Regions from separate parts of the Streptomyces sp. NPDC042346 genome, predicted to be linked through region 1. Evidence: riboswitches for the same ligand, from Rfam matches in the RefSeq annotation. Region 1 holds a riboswitch; each other region holds the start of a gene.
What was found. A riboswitch is a leader RNA that binds a small molecule or an ion and turns the genes downstream of it on or off. The one in region 1 is predicted to bind cyclic di-AMP.
Positions count from the first base shown of each region.

Region 1 (5,286 bases):
CGACGGCGACCGAACCCGAGTCGGAGAGGAAGACGTGCTTCAGCGGCTCGGGGGTGATCTCGACGAGGCGGGCGGCGAGCCGTACGGCCGGCTCGTGGGTGAGCCCGCCGAACATGACGTGGCTCATCTTGTCGAGCTGACCGCGCGCCGCCTCGTTGAGCACGGGGTGGTTGTAGCCGTGGATCGCCGACCACCACGAGGACATGCCGTCGATCAACTCGGCGTGCCCCTCGGCGGGTTCGGCGAGCCGCAGCCGCACCCCGGAGGCGGACTCGACGACGAGGGGGTCCGTACGGCCCGGCATGGGGCCGTACGGATGCCAGACGTGGGCCCGGTCCAGGGCGAGGAGTTCGTCGTTACGCATTCGGCGCGAGGTCCGTACCGGCGCCCCGGCGGCGTACCGCCACCAGGTCCGTCCGCGCGGTGTTCGCCGCGGCCTCGGCCGCGGGAACCTCCGCGGCGGGCGCGTGACCGCCGCAGGGGCCGCAGCCCCCGCCGGCGGAGCCGCAGCCCGCGCCCTCCGCCGGAGCCTGCGAGCCACAGCCCGCGCCCTCCACCGAGCCGTGCGAACCGCAGCCGCCGGCCGCGACGGCGCCCGCCGCCGCGAGCGCGTCCGCCCGGTGCGCGGGCAGCGTCGTCGTGCCCGCGCCCTCCACCTCGAAGCCGGCGTCCGCGATCATGTCGAGGTCGGCCTGACCGGCCTGGCCCTCGCTCGTCAGGTAGTCGCCGAGGAAGATCGAGTTCGCGATGTTCAGCGCCAGCGGCTGCATCGAGCGCAGGTGCACCTCGCGCCCGCCCGCGATCCGCACCTCGACGTCCGGGCAGACGAACCGCACCATCGCGAGGATCCGCAGACAGCGCTGCGGGGTGAGGTTCCACTCCTTGGCGAGCGGCGTGCCCTCGAAGGGGATGAGGAAGTTGACCGGCACCGAGTCCGAGTCGAGGTCGCGCAGCGCGTACACGACGTCGACCAGGTCCTCGTCGGTCTCGCCCATGCCCGCGATCAGCCCGGAGCAGGCCGACAGACCGGCGGCGTGCGCCTTCTGCACGGTGTCGACCCGGTCCGCGTAGGTGTGGGTCTTGGTGATCCCCTCGTACGTCGCCTCGGACGTGTTGAGGTTGTGGTTGTACGCGTCGGCGCCGGCGTCCCGCAGCCGCTCCGCCTGGCCGTCCGAGAGCAGACCGAGGCAGGCGCACACCTCGACGCCCTCGTTCTGCTCCTTGATCGCCTCGATGGTCCTGCCGACGCGCTCGACGTCCCGGTCCGTCGGGCCGCGCCCGCTCGCCACCAGGCAGACCCGCTTGGCTCCGCCAGCGACACCCGCCGCGGCGGCCTGGGACGCCTCGTCCGGCTTCAGCCACGTGTACTTGAGGATCTCGGCCTTCGAGCCGAGCCGCTGCGAACAGTACGAGCAGTCCTCGGGGCACAGCCCCGACTTGAGGTTGACGAGGTAGTTGAGCTTCACCCGCCGCCCGAACCACTGACGGCGCACCTTGCCGGCCGCCGCCACCACATCGAGCAGCTCGTCGTCGGAGGTCGCCAGTACGGCGAGCGCTTCTTCACGGGTCGGCAGCTCGCGCCGCAGCCCCTTCTCCACCAGCGTGTTCAGCAGGTCCATAAGCGCTGATCCTTGCCTACCGCCCACCCCCGGGCCAAGGAGGATCCGAACAAACGCCCCCGAACGAGGTGTGTGGATGACCACATCCCGACCTCCGCATACTCCGGTTAGGGTCTGTGCGCTGCCTACAAAAGGATCGCCGCATGCCACAGGCCGACGACGCCAGGGCCGAGGGCCCGCGCCGGACCGCTTTCGACTGGACCGACGCAGAGGCGCGCCGCCGGGCGGCGGCCGGTCTCGTCCGTACGCTGCGGCCCCGGGCGGCCGAGTCGGAGCTCCTCGACCTGGCGAGCAACGACTACCTCGGCCTCACCCGCCGGCCGGAGGTCACCGAGGCGGCGGCCGAGGCCGCGCGGCGCTGGGGCGCGGGCGCCACCGGCTCGCGCCTCGTCACCGGCACGACCCGGCTGCACACCCGGCTCGAACGCGAACTCGCCGAGTTCTGCGGCTTCGAGGCGGCCCTCGTCCTCTCCTCCGGCTACGCCGCCAACCTGGCCGCGCTCACGGCCCTCGGCGGCCGGGACTCGCTGATCGTCTCGGACGCCTCCAACCACGCCTCGATCGTGGACGGCTGCCGGCTCGCGCGCGCCGAGACGGCCGTCGTCCCGCACGCCGACCCCGAGGCCGTACGCAAGACCCTGGAGGCGCGGCCGGAGCACCGGGCGCTCGTGGTCAGCGACTCCGTCTTCTCCGTCGACGGGGACAAGGCGCCGCTGCCGGAGCTCGCCGACGCCTGCCGGGCGCACGGCGCCGGGCTCGTCGTCGACGACGCCCACGGCTTCGGCGTCCTCGGCGACGGCGGCCGGGGCGCCCTGCACGAGGCCGGCCTGGCGGGCGACGAGGACGTCGTCGCCACCCTCACCCTCTCCAAGTCCCTCGGCAGCCAGGGCGGCGCGGTCCTCGGCCCGGCCCGGGTCGTCGAGCACCTCGTGAACACGGCGCGCACCTTCATCTTCGACACCGGGCTGGCCCCGGCAGCGGCGGGCGGCGCGCTCGCGAGCCTGCGTCTGATCGCCGGCGAACCGGCGCTCGCCGGCCGGGCACGGACCGTCGCCACCACCCTGTACGAGCTCCTCACGGCGGCCGGTCTGACCGCCGCGCGGCCGGACGCGGCCGTCGTCTCGGTGCGCGCCCCCTCGCCGGAGGCGGCGCTGCGCTGGGCGGCCGACTGCCGGGAACAGGGTCTGGCGGTCGGGTGCTTCCGGCCCCCGTCCGTGCCGGACGGCATCTCGCGGCTGCGGCTCACGGCCCGCGCCGATCTGACGGACGCCGAGCTCCAACGGGCGGTCGACACCATCCTGCGGACCGCGCCCGCCGCCGTCTGACCGGGTGAACTCCGCTACCCAAGAGCGTTTCCGGGGAGCAGAGTTCACCGCTTCGGGCGATAGATGCGCACATATCGTGGTGGAACGCCGGACGGGGCGGGACGATCGGAGCACTCTGACGCGAAGCGCAATCCGGGGTGGTGTCCCCGGCGGGAAAGGGACAGCGCCGCCATGGCAGACCATCAGGAAGCATCCGTCACTCTGCCGAGCGATCCCGCCTCGGTCCCCACGGCGCGGAGATACGTCGCGGACGTCCTGGGGGACTGGGGGCTCGACGGCGCCGCGGAGATCGCGGACTCCATCCGGCTGATCGTCTCGGAACTGGCCACCAATGCCGTGCAGCACACGTTCGGGCAGTCGCCGACCTTCACGATCGACCTCCGCCTGGAGCGGGAGGAGCGCCTGCACCTCGGCGTGACGGACAGCCATCCCCGCTGGCCCCGCCGTCTCCCGGCAGCGGTCCAGCAGGACAACGGGCGCGGCATGGTCATCATCCGCGTCCTCGCGGCGGAGGCCGGCGGCCGCCTCTCGGTCACTCCGACCGAGGAGGGCGGCAAGACGGTCTGGATCACCCTCCCGTGGACGGCGGCCCGGGTGGCCCCGGTGTAGGGCTCGTCCCCAGCGGGGGTGCGGCGGCGCCACCGCACCCCTCATCGGGCGTCAGCGCCCGGGTATCGTCACCGGACGCGGCCGTAGTAGACCTTCGACGACCAGATCTTGTCGAGCTTCACCCAGGAGCCCGTCTTGGGCGAGTGCCAGATCTTGCCGCTGCCGGCGTAGATGCCGACGTGGTAGACCCTCCCACCGGAGTGGAAGAAGACCAGGTCCCCCTTCTGCCGGCTGGCCGAGGAGATGTGCCGGGTCTTGTTGTACTGCTGCTGCGCGGTGCGGGGCAGCGACTTGCCCGCCTTCTTGTACGCGTAGAGCGTCAGACCGGAGCAGTCGAACCGGGTGGGTCCGGTGCTTCCGTACCGGTACGGCGATCCTTTCTTCGCGGCGGCGACGCTCAGTGCCTTGTTCGCGTGTGTCGTCGCTGCCTGGGCCTCCGTTGCCGCACCTGGGGCGAACAGCGTGCCGCCGACGGCGGCGAGGGTGAGAGCCGAGACGGCTCCGGCCCGGGACAGCAGGGACGGGACATGCATCTGCGCGGTCATGCGCAACCCTTCGTCAGCCGCCTGCGAAGGATGACCTGTCGGGTTCGGGCTGGCGAAGATGCCCGGCCGCGGCTGCGGCTTCACCCCAAGGAACGGCCTCGCTGGGACAGCGCGAACGTTCCGTACTGATTGGGTCCTCCACTCCTGCCGATCCACTCCTGTCGACCAGACGTCCGGGACAGCGGCAGGACTCGGCGTCCGCCCGGACCGCCCCGCCGCGGTGGCGGGGGCTTGTCGTCGACACGGATCTTGACCCACGACATGGGCGAAAACCGAGCTGAAACGGCGATATGTGAGGCTCCTCACGACTGATCCGTTCGGGTGGACAGCACCCCTTTGTGATCTTCGGAGGTTTGGCCGACGAGCCCCGTACCAGCGATGGAACGTTCGATTCCGCCAGATGCGTACACCTGTTGCGCAACTCGCCCGCTGCATATGTCGACTCGTCGACTACGCCGAACGGGGGAGGGTTTCTGCGGTGCGTGTCGGCCGACCGGACCTCGACACGACACGCGGATATGTCAACTCGCCCGAGTCCGGCGGACGGTGACGCGGTCCGCCCGGCGCTCCCCGTCCAACACCCTTAGGGCGCGCGCCAATGTGTCCGCGTGGACCTCGCTCTCGCCCCGTTTATGCATGAGCGTCAGCGCCTCGCGCAGGGCCTCCGCCCGCCCCACCAGGGCCTGGGCCGCGCGCAACGCCCCATAGGTATGCGTACCTCTGGATGGATTGATCTTTCCCAGGAGGTCGACGACTTCGAGGTACGCGTCGACGAGTTCACCCTCGGCCCGGGTCAGGGCCGGCAGTGGCGGCAGCTCGGGGACCACGGCCGGCTCACCGGGCCGTGCCGCCGGCGGCCGCGCGCCGGCTCGTGACGACGTGGTCGGCCAGGCCGTAGGTGACGGCCGCGGGTGCGTCCAGGACGGTCAGGCGGTCGATGTCGGCGTCGATCCGCTCCCGGTCCTGCCCGGTGTGTTCGACGAGCATCCCGGCGACCAGCTCGCGCAGGCGCAGCAACTCGGCCGCCTGGAGGTCGAGGTCGCTGAGCTGTCCCTGGAGGGGCTCGTCCAGGGTCGGCTGCCGGAGCGTGACCCGGGCGCCGGGCAGGATCAGGCGCTTGCCCGGGGTGCCGGCCGCGAGCAGGACGGCGGCGGTGGAGACGGCCTGGCCCAGGCAGGTGGTCTCCAC
Region 1 is NZ_JBVJEH010000007.1:151,874-157,159, forward strand. It holds gene ACZ6K0_RS26870 (adenosylmethionine--8-amino-7-oxononanoate transaminase) at 1-364, opposite strand, end outside; gene bioB (biotin synthase BioB) at 357-1,619, opposite strand; gene ACZ6K0_RS26880 (8-amino-7-oxononanoate synthase) at 1,763-2,944, shown strand; gene ACZ6K0_RS26885 (ATP-binding protein) at 3,116-3,553, shown strand; gene ACZ6K0_RS26890 (C40 family peptidase) at 3,622-4,098, opposite strand; cyclic di-AMP (ydaO/yuaA leader) riboswitch at 4,102-4,280, opposite strand; gene ACZ6K0_RS26895 (hypothetical protein) at 4,620-4,925, opposite strand; gene ACZ6K0_RS26900 (ATP-dependent Clp protease proteolytic subunit) at 4,933-5,286, opposite strand, start outside.

Region 2 (5,286 bases), on a different contig from region 1:
ACCCAGGTCTCCGGGGACCACCTGGAGGTGATCAAACTGATTCCGCCGCTGGTCGTCGACGAGGCGGACGTGGACCGGTTCGTCACCGCCTTCACGGCGGTCATGGACGAGGCCCACGGCGGCGGCGGGCTGATGTGGGACTTCGGGAGGACCCTGGTGAAACAGGCCGTGGCCCAGCGCTGAGCCGGACGGATCCCCGATCTTTGCCTCTGAGGCAAGAAACTTGCCTCAGAGGCATGATCCTGGCGCAATGGACGCATGGACCACGTCCCCGGGGACACCTCCCCGGACCCCGCCACCCCCGACGTCCTGCCCGACGTCGCCCCGCAGCTGCGGGCCCTGCGCCGCCGCCGGGGACTCACCCTGGAGGCCGCCGCCCAGCGGGCCGGCCTCTCGCCGGCCCACCTCTCCCGCCTGGAGACGGGGAACCGGCAGCCTTCGCTGCCGATGCTGCTCGCCCTCGCCCGTATCTACGGTACGACGGTCTCCGAGCTCCTCGGCGAGACCCCGCCCGAGCGCGATCCCGTCGTCCGGGCCGGCCGCTCCGAGCCCGTCGAGGCCGACGGCTGGATCTACCGCCAGGCCGGCGGCGCCGGGCGAGCGCTCCAGTGCCTGCGCGTCCACGTGCCGTACGCCACCCGGGGCGACATCGTGCGCGTCCACCCCGGCGAGGAGTGGATCCACGTCCTGGAGGGACGGGTGCGGCTCGCGCTCGGCGACGCCGTCCACGTCCTCGATCCGGGGGACGGCGCGCACTTCGACTCGCTCACCCCGCACCGCATCGGCGCCGCCACGTCCGGCGGGGCCGAGCTGCTCTTCGTCCACACCCTGATGCAGAGTCCCGTCGCCGAGCTGTGTCTCGGCGACGGAACCCCGCACCGACGCTGACCCCACGTGCCCCTTCGTCAGAAAAGGACCGAGATGTCCGAGAAGTCACGACCTGTCACCGGCGAGGAGCGCGGGGAAGGCAAGTTCCCCAAGGGGCTGGTCCTCCGTCTCTTCGCGTACCTGATCGCCGGACACCTCTTCGCCGGTTTCCTCTACCTGCTCTTCGCGATGGGCGCGAAGAGCTAGGAGCGGTCCGCGCCTACGCCTCGACGAGGAAGCGCTCCCGCAGCCGCTCACGGGTCTCCGGGGCCAGCTTGAGCCCCTCGGTCAGGTAGGTCTCCACCGAGCCCCAGGTCGCGTCGATCGTCTCGAACGCGGCCCGCAGGTACTCCACCCGCGCGTCGAAGAGCGGGCTCAGCAGCTCCATCACCTCGGGCGACATCGCGTCCGCGGCGGTGGAGCTGCGGCGCACCTTGTAGCGGCGGTGCGGGTCGTTCGACTTCACGTAGTCGGCCTCGATCGCCTCGCGCTCGACGTCGAGGGCGAGCAGTGTGATCGCGATGGAGAGGCCGGCGCGGTCCTTGCCCGCGGCGCAGTGCATCAGGGCCGGGACGCTCTCCTCCGCCATGGAGTGCAGGATCCGGCTGTGCTCCGAGGTCCGCTCGACGATCATCTTGCGGTACGAGTCGGACATCCGGGCGGCCGCCTTGCCGTCGCCCAGGATCTCCCGCAGCTGGGCGATGTCGCCGTCGCGCACCAGCTTCCAGAACTCCTTGCCGTCGGCCGGGTCGTTGAGCGGTATGTTCACGTTCCGCACGCCGGGGAGCTCGACGTCCGCGCCCTCGACCTTGCGGTCGGCCTCGTTGCGGAAGTCGAAGACGGTGTGCAGGCCGAGCGAGGCGAGGAAGGCGGCGTCCGCCTCGGTGGCGTGGGCGAGGTGGCCGCTGCGGAAGAGGCGCCCGGGTCGCACGGCGCGCCCGTCCGTCGTCGGCAGGCCGCCCACGTCCCGGAAGTTGCGGACCTCGGCCAGCTCGGGTTCGTTCGCTTCGGTGGGCGGGACCTGCGGCAGCTGCTGCGTCACGGATGCTCCTGGGGGTCGACGTTCGGGGGCCCGATGCGAGATCGGTGCCTAGGACAATCATCCAGGTGGGAGGGGGTCTGCGCACCCCCTCGGACGGGAATGGGCGATCTGTCCGAAATGAGGGGTAAGGGAGAACGCGCCCTGTTTGCAGGTGAGATGGGCCGAGCCGCGTGAGCAGGGTCATAGAAGTGACGGATCGTGGCCGAAGGCCCCCGGCAATTGCCGTACGGAAAAAGGAAATCGAAGGACCGTCATCGACGGAGGGTGACCGGAATTCCGCCCGGAATGCGGCCCGTGTAATGCCGGGGGAAATCTGCGGCTTGTTCGCTCCGACCCCGCTCGTCTAGCGTCACCGTCAATCCGGTCGGACCGCCGAATCCTGCCACCGTCCGGAATCCGCACTCATCCCATGCGTGGCAGGAGCGGGGGACCCAGGAAGTACGCCGGTCCCGCGACACAGGACGGCTCGGGGTGAAGCCGCGTGAGAACGCGGCCGGGCATCTCCAGTCCGAACCCGACAGCTCACCTCGTAGGCGCCGGAGAGGAATTCGCCATGCCCGCGAAGGGTAAGCACCGCCGTACCAGGACCAACCCGCTCACGCGTGGACTCGTCGCCGCCGGTACCGGAGGCGCCGTCGTCGCGCTTCCGCTCCTCGGCGCCACCGGGGCCCACGCCGCCGAGCAGGCCGCCCCGGCCGCCGTCCCCGCCCAGGCCGTCAGCGCCGCCGCCCAGGTGAAGGCGCCCGCCGCCCTCCAGGCCGCGCCGACCGCCGCCGCGAAGGCCGCGCCGAAGACGTACTCCGTCGTCAGCGGCGACTACCTGTCGAAGATCGCCGGCGAGCACCACCTCGCGGGCGGCTGGCAGAAGCTGTACCAGGACAACCGCCAGGTCGTCGGCGAGAACCCCTCGCTGATCCTGCCCGGCATGAAGCTCACCCTCGGCGCCAAGAACACCGCGCACGCCGCCCCCAAGCACGTCGCCCCGAAGAGCGCCGCGCCCAAGGCCGCCGCCGAGAGCACGCAGAGCTCCGAGAAGAACGGCGACACCTCGCGCGCCTCGCGCAGCAGCCAGCGCTCCGCCGCCCCGGCCGCCGCCTCCGCCGAGTCGCAGAGCTCGCAGTCCTCGCAGACGTCTCAGTCGTCTCAGTCGTCTCAGTCGGCGGGTGCCGATACCTCCGCGTCCGGCTGGGTCACGCCCGTCGCCGGCGGCGGCTTCTCCACCCCGTACCGCGCCTCCGGCTCCATGTGGTCCTCCGGCTACCACACCGGTGTCGACTTCATCGCCTCCTCCGGCACCACCGTCCGCGCCGTCGGCGCCGGCACGGTCGTCTCCGCCGGCTGGAGCGGCGCCTACGGCAACGAGGTCGTCATCCAGCACGCCGACGGCAACTACTCGCAGTACGCCCACCTCTCCTCCCTCTCCGTCTCGTCCGGCCAGACCGTCAGCGGCGGCCAGCAGATCGGCCTCTCCGGCTCGACCGGCAACTCCACCGGCCCGCACCTGCACTTCGAGATCCGTACCTCCCCGAACTACGGCTCCGACGTCGACCCGCTGGCCTACCTGCGCCAGCACGGCGTCTCCGTCTGACACGCACGCTCCCCGGCGGCCCGGCACACCTGTGCCGGGCCGCCGGCGTATTCCGGCTTGGGAGAATCTTTATCGGTGGCATATGTCACCCGACGTCAACCCTTCCTTACGGTCGCGTAGGTCACATCCGAAAGGGAAGGATGTGCTCCCGTGGCAGACGATTCGAGATCAAGAGACAAGAACGCATTCGGGTCGTACGCGGCGATCGGTGACAGCTTCACCGAGGGTGTCGGAGACCCCGGACCCGACGGGACGTACGTCGGCTGGGCGGACCGCTTCGCGGTCCTGCTCGCCGACGAGCTGCCGGAGCACGACGACTTCCGCTACGCCAACCTGGCCGTACGCGGGCGACTGCTCGACCAGATCGTGGCGGAACAGGTCCCCCGGGCGAAGGAACTCGCCCCCGACCTGGTGACCTTCTGTGCCGGCGGCAACGACATCATCCGGCCCGGCACGGACCCCGACGACGTGGCCGAGCGCTTCGAGCGCGCCGTCGCGGACCTGACCTCCGCCGTCGGCACGGTCATGGTGACCACCGGCTTCGACACCCGCGACATCCCCGTGCTCCGGCATCTGCGCGGGAAGATCGCCACGTACACCGCCCACGTCCGGTCCATCGCGGACCGCTACGACTGCCCGGTCCTCGACCTGTGGTCCCTCAAGTCCGTGCAGGACCGGCGGGCCTGGGACGACGACCGGCTGCACCTCTCGCCCGACGGCCACACCCGCGTCGCCCTGCGCGCCGCCCAGGTCCTCGGCCTGCCGGTGCCCGCCGACCCGGACCAGGCGTGGCCGCCGCGCCCCCCGCGCGGCACGCTGGAGGTGCGCCGCGACGACATCCACTGGGCCAAGGAGTACCTCGTGCCCTGGATCGGGCGCAGGCTGCGCGGCGAGAGCTCGGGCGACCACGTCGAGGCCAAGCGCCCCGACCTCATGCCTCTCTGAGCAGCGACGGGCCGCCGGCCGGGATCCGCTCCAGGACCCCGCCGGCGAACACGTCGTACAGCGGCAGCGTCTCCAGGTGGACGTAGCCGATGTGACAGTCGCAGACGCCGAGGGGGCAGGCCCGGGGACGCAGGGCGGCGCGGTACGAACCGTCGTACAGGTTGCCCAGCTCCGCCTTGACGAAGTGGCAGCGCCGTACCGTCCCCTCGCCGTCCACCGAGATCACCGACTCGCCCGTACGGCACGGCAGCCCCGCCGAGCGGTGCGGCCGTCTGCTGTAAGGGAAGAGCGGATCGATCCCCGTCCACTCCTCGGCCTCCGCGTCCGTGTACGTGTGCCCCTCGGCCGCGTTCACCCAGAGGTAGACGTGCGGCGGCAGGTCGGCGCGCAGCCGGCGGGCGTCGTCCCGGTGCTCGGGCAGGCCGACCACACCGACGCTGAACCGGATGCCCCCGTCCGTCAGCTCGCGGCACTTGCCGAGGAAACGCTCGTACGGCGTCTGGCCCGGGTGGTACGTGCACCACAGGGCGACGCTCGCCGGGTCCGCCTCCGCCAGCCAGTCCGTCCGGCAGCTCAGATTCGTCTGGATCGCCACCCGCTCGACGTGCGGCAGTCGCGACAGGTCGACGAGCGCCCGCCGGTACCAGGAGCGCACGAGACCCTCGCCCCACGGGGTGAAGAGGATCCGCAGCCGGTCGCCGGTCTGCCCGGCGGCCCACCCGGTGAACCGGTCGAGCGCGGCCCGGTCCGCGCGCAGCTGCTCGCGGCTGTCCCGGCGCTTGGCGAAGGGACAGTAGGGGCAGTCGAAGTCGCAGGAGGCGAGCGGGCCGCGGTAGAGCAGCGT
Region 2 is NZ_JBVJEH010000014.1:250,320-255,605, reverse strand. It holds gene ACZ6K0_RS39860 (aspartate aminotransferase family protein) at 1-183, shown strand, start outside; gene ACZ6K0_RS39855 (helix-turn-helix domain-containing protein) at 259-888, shown strand; gene ACZ6K0_RS39850 (DUF6126 family protein) at 922-1,074, shown strand; gene ACZ6K0_RS39845 (tyrosine-protein phosphatase) at 1,088-1,909, opposite strand; cyclic di-AMP (ydaO/yuaA leader) riboswitch at 2,297-2,458, shown strand; gene ACZ6K0_RS39840 (M23 family metallopeptidase) at 2,463-3,497, shown strand; gene ACZ6K0_RS39835 (SGNH/GDSL hydrolase family protein) at 3,648-4,442, shown strand; gene ACZ6K0_RS39830 (STM4011 family radical SAM protein) at 4,429-5,286, opposite strand, start outside.
Region 2: another riboswitch for cyclic di-AMP. It lies ahead of ACZ6K0_RS39840 (M23 family metallopeptidase); the one in region 1 lies ahead of ACZ6K0_RS26890 (C40 family peptidase).

Region 3 (5,286 bases), on a different contig from region 1:
CACCCCAGCGGAGGGCCTCGGAGAAGGACTCCGCGCCGATCGGGGCGATCATGAACTCCTGGATGTCCACGTTGGAGTCGGCGTGCGACCCACCGTTGAGGATGTTCATCATCGGAACGGGCAGCAGGTGCGCGTTCGGGCCGCCGAGGTAGCGGAAGAGCGGGAGGTCGGAGGCCTCGGCCGCGGCGTGCGCGACGGCGAGGGAGACGCCGAGGATGGCGTTGGCGCCGAGCGAGCCCTTGTTCTCCGTGGCGTCCAGGTCGAACATGGCCTGGTCGATCAGGCGCTGCTCGGTGGCGTCGTAGCCGACGAGCTCCGGGCCGATCTGCTCGATGACGGCGAGGACGGCCTTCTCGACACCCTTGCCCAGGTAGCGGTTCGGGTCACCGTCGCGAAGCTCGATGGCCTCGAACGCACCGGTGGAGGCGCCGGACGGAACAGCAGCACGGCCGGTGCTGCCGTCGTCGAGGCCGACCTCGACCTCGACCGTGGGGTTGCCTCGGGAGTCCAGGATTTCCCGGGCTACGACGACGTCGATGGACGGCACGAGCATCTCCTTTTTGGGATGTGACGCTGGATGTGACGCATGGCCGGTGCAGGGTCGCTCGGCCTTGCGACAAGAGCCTAACCGGCTCAGGGGGTCCGGTCGGCCGTGCGCCCGCCCCCTGGGACGAAAAAGGACCCAAGGGCATGCATCTCGGGACGAAGGACCCCAGATCTACTGGACGGTAACTACGAAGTCCTCCCCAAAGGGTCCCGGTAGACGCGGAACCCCGTATGTACGGAACCCCGGACGCACGGAACCCCGGACGCACGGAACCCCGGTCCGGCGCGCACGGGGGAGAGTGCGCCGGACCGGGGTGGTCACCGCGGGAGGGTCGTCTGGGTCGGGTGAGCCGCCGGACTCACCCGAGCCGCCGGGCTCACTTGAGGTGGAGCTGCTGGCCCACGTAGATGAGGTCGGCGTTCTCGACGACGTCCTTGTTCAGCTCGAAGAGCTTGGCCCAGCCGCCCTTGACGCCGTGCGCCTCGGCGATCTTGCTGAGGGTGTCGCCGGCGACGACCTTGTACTCGCCGTCACCCTTCTTGACCACCTTGCCGGTCGGGGTGGTGACCGTCTTCTTGGTGGCGGCCTTCGGCGCGGCGTGCTGCTGCGTCGACTGCTTCGGGGCCTGGCGCTGCTCGCTGCGGGTGGTCGGCTGCTCGGCCTTCCGCTCCTGGCGCGGCTGCTGCGTCTGCTGCTGGGGCGCGGCCTGCTGCGGCGCGCTCTCGGCGGAGCCGCCGTCGTACGAGGCGCCGGAAAGGCCCACGCCACAGGACGGCCAGGCGCCCTTGCCCTGGCCCGCGAGGACCTTCTCGGCGATGGCGATCTGCTGGGACTTCGACGCCTGGTTGGCGGTCGAGGCGTAGGCGGTGCCGCCGTACGCGGCCCAGGTGGAGGCCGAGAACTGGAGGCCGCCGTAGTAGCCGTTGCCGGTGTTGATGGCCCAGTTGCCGCCGGACTCACAGGCGGCGACGGTGTCCCACTCGGAGACCGTGGCGGCCGAGGCGGTGCCCGCGGTCATCAGCGGGGCGGCGACGGCGACACCCGTGACACCGACGAGGGTGACGACCTGGGTGGCCTTGGAGGGACGACGGTGTTTGCCCTTACCGGAAAACAGCATGGAGATTCTCCTCACCGACGCCTGTGAGGTGAGCTGTCGGGTTCGGGCCGGAAAGTTGCCCGGCCGCGTGTCCTAGCACGCGGCTTCACCCCAAGCCGGTCATCGGCCGTCTGTCTCAACGGCCGGGACCGGCACTTACCTTGGGTCCCCCACTCCTGCCTTCGGCGCTTACGCGACGACTGTTCCCATCGGCCGACGGCAGGATTCGGCGTTTCGGTCGACGGGGCCCGCGGTGGCGAGCGGTTACGACCGTAGACACAGACCCACCGGAAGTTCAAAGAGGCGTATTGCGGAAATATCGCCCCTACTTGCCTTCCGGCGGGGGGTGTTTGCGCAGGTGAGAGGTGACGGGAGCAAAGTTCGCGGACGTGACACGCCAGTTGGGGCGAAGAGACCCATGTCTCACTTACCCAGAACCGGACATACGCCCCCGAACTACCCGGCCTTCGTCTCCGCCTTCTTCTCCGAACCGATCGTCAGGTCAAGGCTCTGACCAGGGACGATGAGGTCCGGGTCGACACCCACGGTGCCGCGGTTGGCGTCGTAGAGGGCGTTCCATCCGCCGGGGAGTTCGTTCTCCTGCGCGATCTCGGACAGGTTGTCACCGGGCTGCACGGTGTACGCGCCCGAAGCACCCTGACTGTCCGTTGTGTCCGAATCCTTCATTGCGTCAGTCGTGGGCGTGGCGGCGGAGCTTTCCGCCAGCTCGTCCGTCGATGAGGCGTGTCGGCCGGATTCAGCCGAGGTGTCCGTCTTGCCGGTTTCCTCCGGGGCCGCCTCGCCCCGGTGCTTGCCGGTGCCGGGCGTGGCCGACGAGGTGTCACCTGTCGGCGTTTCGGGCGATACGGGCGTAAGGGACGCATCGGGCGTGGCCGGGGTGGTCGAGCCGCCCGTCGGCGTGGTCGGGTCCGTCGGCGTACCGGCGGTACCCGGAGCGGTCGGGGTGCCCGTGGTGGCCCCCGTCGCCGGAGCGGTCGGGGTGCCCGTGGTGGCGGGCGCGGTGGGCGTGGCGGAGGCGGTCGACCCGGTGGGGGCCTTCGACGGCGTACCGGCCTCGGCGGACCCGGTGGACCCGGCGGTCTTCTCCGCGGCCTTCTCGGCGGCCTTCTCGGCCGCGGCGGCCTCCGAGGGCGTGATCGGGACGCCCGCGGTCCGGTTCGACTCCGCCACGGGCCCGGTGGGCGCCTTCGGGGCGGCGGCCGGGCCGGGGTTGATCCCGGTGGCCCTGCCGTCGTTCGTGAGGCCGGCGATGGGCGCGCAGGTGGCCCAGTCGGTGCCGCCGGCGGCGAGCGCCTTGTCGGCGATCGCGATCTGCTGGGCGCGGCTGGCCAGGTCGGGGCTGGGCGCGTAGGCGAGGCCGCCGTTCCGCTCCCAGCTGTCCTGGGTGAACTGGAGACCGCCGTACATGCCGTTGCCGAAGTTGGCGCTCCACTGGCCGCCGGACTCGCACTCGGCGACCCGGTCCCAGGTGGCCGCGTCGGCGGCGGAGGCGGAGCCGGTGGCGAGCAGCGGCAGCGCCAGGGCGGATCCGGTCACTCCCGCGGCGACGACGATGGCGGGGGCCTGACGGGGGCGACGGTGTCGTCCGTTCCCGGAGCGCATAGGGAGGCCTTTCGCGTGACGGCTGAGACTGCCGGGAAACGTAGCGGCATTCGAACACCCATCACAAGTCGATGGCCCCCCGATCACGTAAAGATCACAGTCTTGACGATCCGTCAGTTCACCGCAGCCGTACGGAAGGGGAGAATTCCACCGGAAGCGTGCGCAATCCCCGCATGATGAGCCCTCCGCGCCACCGCAGTTCGGCCGGATCGGCCGCAAGTCGCAGGTCGGGCAGGCGAGTCAGCAGGGTGGCGAGCGCGGCCTGGCCCTCCAGCCGGGCGAGCGGCGCCCCCAGGCAGTAGTGGATGCCGTGCCCGTACCCGAGGTGCTGGCTGTCGCGCCGGGAAAGGTCCAGCGTGTCCGGGTCCGCGAACCGCTCCGGGTCCCGGTTGGCGGCGGCGAGGACCACGAGCACCGGGTCGCCCGCCGGGATCTCCTGCCCGCCGACGGTCAGCGCCTGCGTCGCGTACCGCCAGGTCGCCATCTCCACCGGCCCGTCGTACCGCAGCAGCTCCTCGACGCCCGTCTCCAGGAGCCCGGTCTCCCCCGCCGCGATCGAGGCCTGGAGCCGCTCCCGCTCCTCGGGGTGCCGGAGCAGCTGGTAGACCCCGTTGCCGATGAGGTTCACGGTCGTCTCGAAACCGGCGAAGAGAATGATGAACGCCATGGCGGCGGCCTCGTTCTCGGTGAGGTGCTCGCCGTGGTCGGAGGCCCTGATGAGCCCCGAGATGAGGTCCTCACCGGGCTCCTCGCGCTTGCGGTGGATCAGCTCCGCGAGATAGCCGCGCATCTTCTTCACCGACCGGGCGACCCCGCCGCGCGGCCCGCCGCCGTGCCGGATCATCATCCCGGCCCAGTCCCGGAAGTCGTCCTGGTCCTCCGGGGGCACGCCGAGCAGGTCGCAGATCGCGTAGATGGGGAGCGGGAACGCGAACTCGTGGATGAGGTCGGCGCTCCCCTTCTCCACGAAGTCGTCCATGAGCCGGTCGGTCAGCTCCTGCACGCGCGGCGCGAACTCCGCGACCCGGCGCGGCGTGAAGGCCTTCGAGACGAGCCGCCGCAGCCGGGTGTGGTCGGGCGGGTCGATGTTGAGCAGATGCGTCATCAGCTCGGCCTTGCGCTCGCCCGGGATCCCCGTCTTCCCCTTCGCGTGCGGGGACTCGTCGTGGTGCGCCGGGTTCTTGGAGAGACGCTGGTCGGCGAGGGCCTGGCGGGCGTCCGCGTACCGGGTCACGAGCCAGGCCTCGACCCCGCTGGGCAGCTTCGTCCGGTGCACGGGCGCGTGCTCCCGCAGCCAGGCGTAGGCGGGATACGGATCGCTGGCGAACTCCCAGGTGAAGAGCTCGGGGGCGGGGCTAGTACTCACTGTCCGACCGTACAGGGAGGCCCGGAGGAGCACGTATGTGGAGAACCTGTGATCAAGAGGCGCCGGACGTGCCCTAGATTCATGTCAGTGGATCCCCAGCTGATCAGAAGCACGTTCGCGGTCGTCGAGAGACGGGCCGAGCATGCCGTCACCTTCTTCTACTCGCACCTGTTCTGGAACAACCCCGGTGTGCGCGAGCTCTTCCCCGAGGACATGGTTCCGCAGCGGGACCGGCTCTTCGCCGCGCTGACGCATGTGGTGACCCACCTGGAGGACCCCGCACTCGCCGCCTACCTGGGGCATCTGGGGCGCGACCACCGCAAGTTCCTGGCGTCACCCGCGCTGTACGCGGCCGTCGGGGAGAGCCTCATCGGCGCCTTCGCGCACGCCGCCGGCTCCGCGTGGACCATCGAGGCGGAGAAGGCCTGGACCGAGGCGTACGGGCTCGTCGTCGAGCTGATGCAGGCGGGCGCCGACGAGGCCGCCGGGGTCGGGGAGCCCGCGTGGTGGGACGCGGACGTCGTCCGCCACGAGCGGTACGGCGACAGCCTGGCCGTCCTGACGCTGCGGCCGCGGCAGCCCTTCCCGTACGTCCCCGGCCAGTACGTCAGCGTCAGCTCGCTGCGCGTCCCCCGCGTCTGGCGCACCTACTCC
Region 3 is NZ_JBVJEH010000010.1:340,022-345,307, reverse strand. It holds gene eno (phosphopyruvate hydratase) at 1-553, opposite strand, end outside; gene ACZ6K0_RS33360 (transglycosylase family protein) at 924-1,664, opposite strand; cyclic di-AMP (ydaO/yuaA leader) riboswitch at 1,668-1,841, opposite strand; gene ACZ6K0_RS33355 (transglycosylase family protein) at 2,100-3,200, opposite strand; gene ACZ6K0_RS33350 (cytochrome P450 family protein) at 3,385-4,632, opposite strand; gene ACZ6K0_RS33345 (globin domain-containing protein) at 4,714-5,286, shown strand, end outside.
Region 3: another riboswitch for cyclic di-AMP. It lies ahead of ACZ6K0_RS33360 (transglycosylase family protein); the one in region 1 lies ahead of ACZ6K0_RS26890 (C40 family peptidase).